One region of the Halomonas sp. PAMB 3232 genome, then DNA from elsewhere that is predicted to be linked to it. Evidence: predicted binding sites of a transcription regulator. Region 1 holds the regulator's gene; the other holds the start of a gene.
What was found. Region 1 encodes sigma-54, which starts transcription at its own class of promoters, with help from an activator protein. Its sites were predicted from a motif close to TGGCACNNNNNTTGCTNT; they were not measured.

Region 1 (3,783 bases):
CCGAACAGCGTCTGCTCCTCCTGGGAAATCGCCTCTTCCAGCGTCATGTCGCTGTCGCGGGTGAGCGGATGGCGCCGACGAGTGGCGGAGTAGCGCTCAAGCAGCGTGCGCGCGTCGGTGGTCAGATAAATGACCTGAACGCGGGTGCTGCCGTTTTTGATGTCCTTGAGCAGCGCAGGGAAGCGTTCAAGCGCGGTGGGCAGATTGCGTGCATCGATGCTCACCGCCAGGTGCGTGCGCTCACCGTGCTGGCCAAGCTCTTCGACCAGCGAGCCCAAAAGCATTGCCGGCAGGTTGTCGATGGCGTAGTAGCCCAAATCTTCCAGCGCCTGAAGCGCAATGGACTTCCCCGACCCGGAGCGGCCGCTGATGATCACAAGTTGCATCGTGTCTCTCTTCGGTCAGTGAGCGCTCTTATCGGCACACGCCTGTACGTAAGCGCGATTGCGATTGAAAGGCCGGGAAAAGCGAAGGTGGTGGGCTTACCCCTGCGCCTGCTCGCGAATGCGGGCGGTGACCAGCTCTAAAAGCTCGCGCTGGCTTTCACACTTTCGAAACTGCGCGCGGGTCGTGGCGTCGTTCATGATGGTGGCGACCTGGCCCAAAAGCGCCAGATGCGTGTCGTCCGCCTCTTCCGGTACCAGCAGCACGAACACCAGATCCACTGGATCGCCATCGATGGCGTCGAAGTCGACGGGTTCGGCGAGCTTTAGAAAGCCGGCGATCGGCGCGCTGCAGTGCGGACTTCGGGCGTGGGGAATCGCGACCCCATTGCCGATGCCGGTACTGCCAAGGCGCTCACGACCGACCAGCCGGCTGAAGACTTCCTGACTATCCAGGCTCGGTGTGTTTTGAGCGATGAACGTGCTGAAGAACTCCAGCACCCGTTTTTTGCTGCCCCCGGGGACGTCGAACAGCACGCGCTCCGGGGGGAGTATGGTTTCCAGGGTCATCGAATTAACGCACGCCAGCGCCCTGGGCGCGGGCCTGTGCTTTTTCCTTGTGTTTTACCAGTTGGCGGTCGAGCTTGTCGGCCAGGGCGTCGATGGCGGCATACATATCATTGTCCTCGGCTTCGGCGTGTACGTCGGCGCCCGAAGCATGCAGCGTGCAGGCGGCCTGCTGACGCTCCTTTTCGATCGACAGCGTCACCTGCACGGTGGTGATGTTGTCGTAGTGGCGTTCGATACGCTCGAGTTTCTCGTTGACGTAGTCACGCAGGGCGTCTGTCAGTTCCAGGTGATGACCGGTAATGTTCACTTGCATCGACGTACTCCTAATCCAGGACTGTCCTTCGATTGTAACCCTTTTTCCGCCATTGCAAAGCCCTGCCGGCAAGTTTCCCGTTTAACGTAAACGGCGCCGCTCACTGGAGGAGGGAATGCCCATCGCTTCGCGGTATTTGGCCACGGTGCGCCTGGCCACGTTGATGCCGTTGGCCTCAAGTAGCGTGACCAAATGGCTGTCCGATAGCGGCTTGCCTGGCGTTTCGTCTTGAATCAGTTTTTTGAGCCGGGCGCGGATCGCGGTGCTGGAGTGGCTGTCGCCGCCGTCCTGACCGCTCACCTGGCTCGAGAAAAAGTACTTGAGCTCGAATACGCCGCGGGGCGTGTGAATATATTTTTGCGTCGTGACCCGCGAGATCGTCGACTCGTGCATCTCCACCGCTTCGGCGATGTCGGCGAGAATCAACGGTTTCATCGCTTCTTCGCCGCGCTCCAGAAAACCGATCTGGCGAGCGATGATTTCGCGGCCAACGCGCAAAAGGGTGTCGTTTCGACTCGACAGGCTCTTGATCAGCCAGCGCGCCTCCTGCAGGTGTTCTTTCAAGAACTGATTGTCCTGGCTCTTGTCGGCGCGCTTGATGAGGCTGGCGTAGTCCGGCTGAACGCGAAGCTTGGGCAGCGCCTCCGGATTGAGCTCGAGATGCCAGCCTTCCTGGTCGTGACGGACCACCAGATCCGGGGTGATGTAGCTTTGGTTGGTGGCACCAAAGGCGCTGCCCGGGCGCGGGTCGAGGCTTCGAATCAGCCGGACGACGTCGTCGAGCTGCTCGTCATCGAGGCTGAGGCGGCGTTTCAACAGGCGCAGGTCGTTCTTGCCCAGCGCTTCCAGAAACTGACGCACCAGGCGCCGGGCCTGCATCAGCAGCGGGGTATTGTCGGCAAGCGCTGCCAGCTGTAGCAGCAGACACTCGCGCAGATCGCGGGCGAACACGCCGGTGGGCTCGAACTGCTGCACGCGCAGCAGCACGTTTTCCACCTCCCGCTGGCTCAGGCCGTCCAGGCCCTGGGCCTTGAGGCCTTCGCGAATGTCGTTAAGCGGCTGGGTCAGGTAGCCGTTGGCATCCAGCGCGTCGATCAGGCTTTCGGCAATGGCATGGTCTCGTGGGCTGGTATCCGTCATCGCCAACTGCCACAACAGATGCCCCTGAAGGCTTTGGCCAGCGGCCTGGCGCTCGAAATCCGGGCCTTCGCCGCTGCCACCGGCGGCCATGTCCTGGTAGGTGTCGGACCATTCGCTGTCGGTGGCAAGCTCCTGGGGGATGCTCTCTTCCCACTCGGTTTCTGGCGTCTCCTGGGTTGTCTCTTCGCCGAATTCGTCTTCCTGCTCTAAAAGCGGGTTGGCGTCGAGCGCCTGCTGGATCTCCTGGCGCAGGTCCAACGTCGAGAGCTGCAGCAGGGCGATCGCCTGCTGCAGCTGCGGTGTCATGGTCAGCTGCGTACCGACGCGCAGCTGTAGAGAAGCTTTCATGACCATCGAAGAACCACTCGTTACTCGTAAAGCTCCACACTAGAGCGAGACGGGGTTCGACGCAAGTGCAATAAATATGCCACTACCCGGAACTTTATGGTTGTCACCGGGTTAGAGGCGAAAATCTGCGCCCAGATAGACCTCGCGCACCTTTTGATCGCCAAGAATGGCGTCGGCGTCGCCGCTTGCGATGATATGGCCGTCGCCGACGATATAGGCGATGTCGCAGATATCCAGCGTTTCACGGACGTTGTGGTCGGTGATCAACACGCCGATATGGCGCGCCTTGAGCGCAAGGATGATCGACTTGATCTCGCCGACGGAAATTGGATCCACCCCGGCGAAGGGTTCGTCGAGCAGGATGAAGGCCGGGTCAGTGGCCAGCGACCGGGCGATTTCCACGCGGCGGCGCTCGCCGCCGGAGAGGCTCATCCCCAGGTTGTCGCGAATGTGGGTGATGTGAAAATCTTCCAGCAGCTGCTCCAGGCGCGCCTGGCGGGCAGGGCGGTCCAGCTCCTTGCGCGTCTCCAGAATGGCCATGATGTTGTCGGCCACCGAGAGCTTTCTAAAGATCGATGCCTCCTGGGGCAGATAGCCGATGCCGGCGATGGCGCGCTCGTGCATCGGTGCCCGGGTCAAATCCAGCTCGTCGATACCTACGCTTCCGGCATCCGCCTTGACCAGCCCCACGATCATGTAAAACGAGGTCGTCTTGCCCGCCCCGTTAGGGCCAAGCAGGCCCACGACGCTGCCCTGGGTGATCTCCAGATTGATATCCTTGACCACCCGGCGACGCTTGTAGCTTTTGGCCAGGTGGCGGGCGTGAAGCGTCTTGATCGCTTCAGGTTGGGTGCTCGACACGATGACTCTCCTATTGCGCGGGCTGCAGCGTCATGCGGATGCGCTGGTTGTCGCCACCGCTGACGTCGGAGCGCGCCTGAACCACTTCGCGGTCGATAAAATACTCCAGCCGCCCGCCACGAAAGCGGTCGCTGCGCTGGGTGAGCTCGGCCTGATCGATCAGCTCGA
Region 2 (3,783 bases), 1.8 Mb from region 1:
GGGCCTTGGGTAAGTCGCGTGACGCTGCGAGGTTCAAACGTTGGGTCGCAAGCGCATGCACTGAAAGTGCAAAAAGCGCGCCAATCGCGCATCGATCGCGCCCCTGATGGATTAATCGCCTCAAGGCGGCGCAAAACGATGCGCCATTGCAACGCGGCGTAAAATTCACACGACGCTAATGCACTATTTTAGTGCATATTATCGCGGCGCGACGATGATACTCACCGCTTCGGTGCGGTGCTGAACCCGCCCCTGGCTGTCGAGCAGCTCGGCTTCCAGCCGATGCGCCCCCTGAGTGAGCCCGGTGAGCCAGAAGGCGTCGCTGTGTAGCGCCGACTGGCTGATCTCGCCGTTCACCAGCAGCCGAATCTGGTGATCCTCGCGCAGCGGCGGTTGAACGCGCACATCCACCGGCGTCATCGTGTCGTCGAGCCGCGTGCCGGGCGCCGGGCTTTCGATCGCGAACCGGTCATAGGGCATGAAGGGCTGACCGGGCCGCGCCTGGCTGCGTGACGGCGGAGGCGGCGGCGCGCCTTGCACGCTCGGCAGTGGCGCCAGCGTCACGGCCTCGCCACCGCTTTCCGGGTTGTCGGTGTAGGTCACCCGGCCGCTCTCATCGACCACACGGTACACCGTTTGCGCCTGGGCCGGACTTTCTGCCAGCCACAGCGTCAGGCTCCCCGCCAGGACGCAAAGCATTGGCGCTTTGGCCCGGCGCGCCCACCGATCGAATGTCGCTTTCATGGCGATTCCCCCATAAAAAAACCCCGCCGAGGCGGGGTTTGGAGCCAATACACCTCGAAGGTGAGGTGGGCCGCTGCTTAGCAGCTGTAGTACATGTCGAACTCGATCGGGTGTGTGGCCATGCGCATGCGCGTGACTTCTTCCATCTTGAGCTCGATGTAGGCATCGATCATGTCGTCGGTGAACACGCCACCTTCGGTCAGGAACGCGCGGTCGGCGTCGAGCGCTTCCAGCGCCTGATCCAGGCTGTTGGCGACGGTCGGTACGGCCTTGCCCTCTTCCGGCGGCAGGTCGTACAGGTTCTTGTCCATCGCGTCGCCCGGGTGGATCTTGTTCTTGATGCCGTCGATACCGGCCATCAGCATCGCCGCGAACGCCAGGTACGGGTTGGCAGTCGGGTCGGGGAAGCGAGTTTCGACACGCTTGCCTTTCGGGCTCGCGGTGTACGGAATGCGGATGGAGGCAGAGCGGTTACGCGCGCTGTAGGCGAGCATGACCGGCGCTTCGAAACCCGGCACCAGACGCTTGTAGGAGTTGGTCGACGCGTTGGTGAACGCGTTCAGGGCGCGAGCGTGCTTGATCACACCGCCGATGTAGTAAAGCGCCATTTCAGAAAGACCCGCGTACTCGTCGCCGGCGAACTGGTTTTCACCATCCTTCCAGAACGACTGGTGCACGTGCATGCCCGAGCCGTTATCGCCCACCAGCGGCTTCGGCATGAAGGTGGCGGTTTTGCCGTAGGCGTGCGCCACGTTGTGGATCACGTACTTCATTTCCTGAACTTCGTCGGCCTTCTTCACCAGCGTGTTGAACTTCACGCCGATTTCGTTCTGGCCGGCGTTCGCTACTTCGTGGTGATGCACTTCGACGGACTGGCCGATCGCTTCCAGGGTGTTACACATCGCGCCACGAATGTCGTGGAAGCTGTCGACCGGGGGTACCGGGAAGTAGCCGCCTTTCACGCGCGGGCGGTGGCCAAGGTTGCCGCCTTCAACGTCGCTATCGGTCGCCCAGGCGCCCTCTTCAGAGCTGATCTTGAACATGGAGCCCTGGATATCGGTTTTCCAGTGTACCTGATCGAAGATGAAGAACTCGGGTTCCGGGCCGAAGAAGGCAGTGTCGCCAAGGCCGGTGGACTCGAGGTAGGCTTCAGCGCGCTTGGCGATGGAGCGCGGGTCGCGATCGTAGCCCTGCATGGTAGCCGGCTCGATGATGTCGCAACGCAGGATGATGGTCGCGTCTTCGGTGAAGGGGTCGAGGAAGGCGGTGCCGTCTTCGGGACGCAGAATCATGTCGGATTCGTTGATGCCCTTCCAGCCTTCGATGGAAGAGCCATCGAACATTTGGCCGTTTTCAAAAAACTCTTCGTCGACGTCCCGTGCCGGTACGGTGACGTGCTGCTCTTTACCGCGCGTATCGGTGAAACGCAGATCTACCCACTTGACTTCATTTTCTTCGATTAGCGCGAGCGTCTTGGCTGACATACTGTTCTCCGTCTCCGGTATGAGCGTGGCTTAAAGCGTGTACTGTAAGCGATCGATTAAACGTATTGTTGAACAAAGCCGTCGTACGCAACGTGCGTAAGCCACGCCTTCGTTGTTTGTTCGCGTGATAGGCGCTGACTCCCGCCCTGACACCTGCGATTCAAGGTAAACCGGCTCTCGTTGTAGCACGCCCAAAAGCGTTTGCCTACGACGCCAGCCGTTGCCTTTTAGTAAGCATGTAGCGTGCCAACTTTGCACCAATATGGCATGCCCTATAACAAGACACTGTTTTGAAAAGTTTTTTCAATTTATTGGCGGTGCAACCTCGATGCATAACGCGGTTGGCTCGCTTCCAGCCTGCGCCCACAAAGCGAAAAACGCACCACAAACGATCACTCAGTTAAAATTTGAACCAAAAAAGTGCATAGCTGTTGATGAAATAGCCAGAACGAAACAATCAAACGCCTTTGCGCCTAAAAATGATGCGTGCCACCGCCTTTCGATAAGGCGATTCCACGGGGCCTCTAATGAAAAAGGCCACAGGTGGCCGATTGCCGACATTACAAACTACACTAAGCTCATCATTCACCCGGTAAAAGGACCCGCAGAATGCATCAACACATCGAATGGGACGACCCAGGCAAAACCAGCGTATCGGAATACTTCAAGAACGACCCGAACCACGACGCCCCCCGCCGCGGCGACATCCTCTCCGCCCGTTACCAAAACCGTATCGTGCGGGTGAAGGTGGAAACCTACCGGGAAGACGAAGGGGTCAGCGTTGGCAGCGTCGCCGCCATCCTCGACGCCCACGGCCACCGCTTCAAAACCCACGGCAAACTCAGCCTCGACGACATCGTCCGCCTGCCCGATGACAAGCGCGCGATGGAACACTGGGATGAGGGCGAGAAATAACGTTAAGCTTCCTTCTCGCTAGTATGGCCCCACCGTTTGAGTGCTTGGATTCCTTGAACGGTGGGGTTAATCCTTTAACAGGTTTTTACAAGCCAAAGTAAAAACTCAAGTCCTTGTCCGTATTAAATTAAATACTTTAGATTACTTACCTCGTTTCAAGCTTTCTAGATCAAGTACTATCGACTTTTTAATTGCCCTGGCTTCCACCGTATTACATTTTGCATCCATCGTTTCTGCATGCCATTTTTTATACTTAACTTTAGGCATATAATTAGCGACGCCACATAAAAAACCATCAGGTAAAACGGTACTTTCTCAGCGCTGTCCGCATTAGTCGAGGTTCAATTTTTCGAGCTTCTTATGATCACTGAGCCATTCTAAACCACGTACCACTACCCTTAAAACCATCTGAATGATACTAAGTACTGCTTCAAGACCTAGCATGGTTCGTTTTGACGAGTGACATTAAATTTTACTTCAAGATAGTACCTGACGCACTCTGGTGAATAAAAATGAATGCTCGCCAGGTCCATGTTATTTCGCTAGATACTCAAACCCTCGAATCGTTGAAAGAATTTCGTTCATAGACAGATCAGTAGTGTGTAGTCTTCTTAGGACAAAAATTCCACCACTACGTATT

Region 2: glnA (glutamate--ammonia ligase) is a predicted target of sigma-54. The motif match lies at 2,460-2,477, and genes of this name have one in related genera.

Annotation. Positions count from the first base shown of each region.
Region 1 is NZ_CP134865.1:1,576,129-1,579,911, forward strand. It holds gene rapZ (RNase adapter RapZ) at 1-386, opposite strand, end outside; gene RN346_RS07110 (PTS sugar transporter subunit IIA) at 483-953, opposite strand; gene hpf (ribosome hibernation-promoting factor, HPF/YfiA family) at 958-1,266, opposite strand; gene RN346_RS07120 (RNA polymerase factor sigma-54) at 1,348-2,760, opposite strand; gene lptB (LPS export ABC transporter ATP-binding protein) at 2,866-3,591, opposite strand; gene lptA (lipopolysaccharide transport periplasmic protein LptA) at 3,626-3,783, opposite strand, start outside.
Region 2 is NZ_CP134865.1:3,446,730-3,450,512, forward strand. It holds gene RN346_RS15785 (DUF4124 domain-containing protein) at 199-744, opposite strand; gene glnA (glutamate--ammonia ligase) at 822-2,228, opposite strand; gene RN346_RS15795 (hypothetical protein) at 2,838-3,143, shown strand.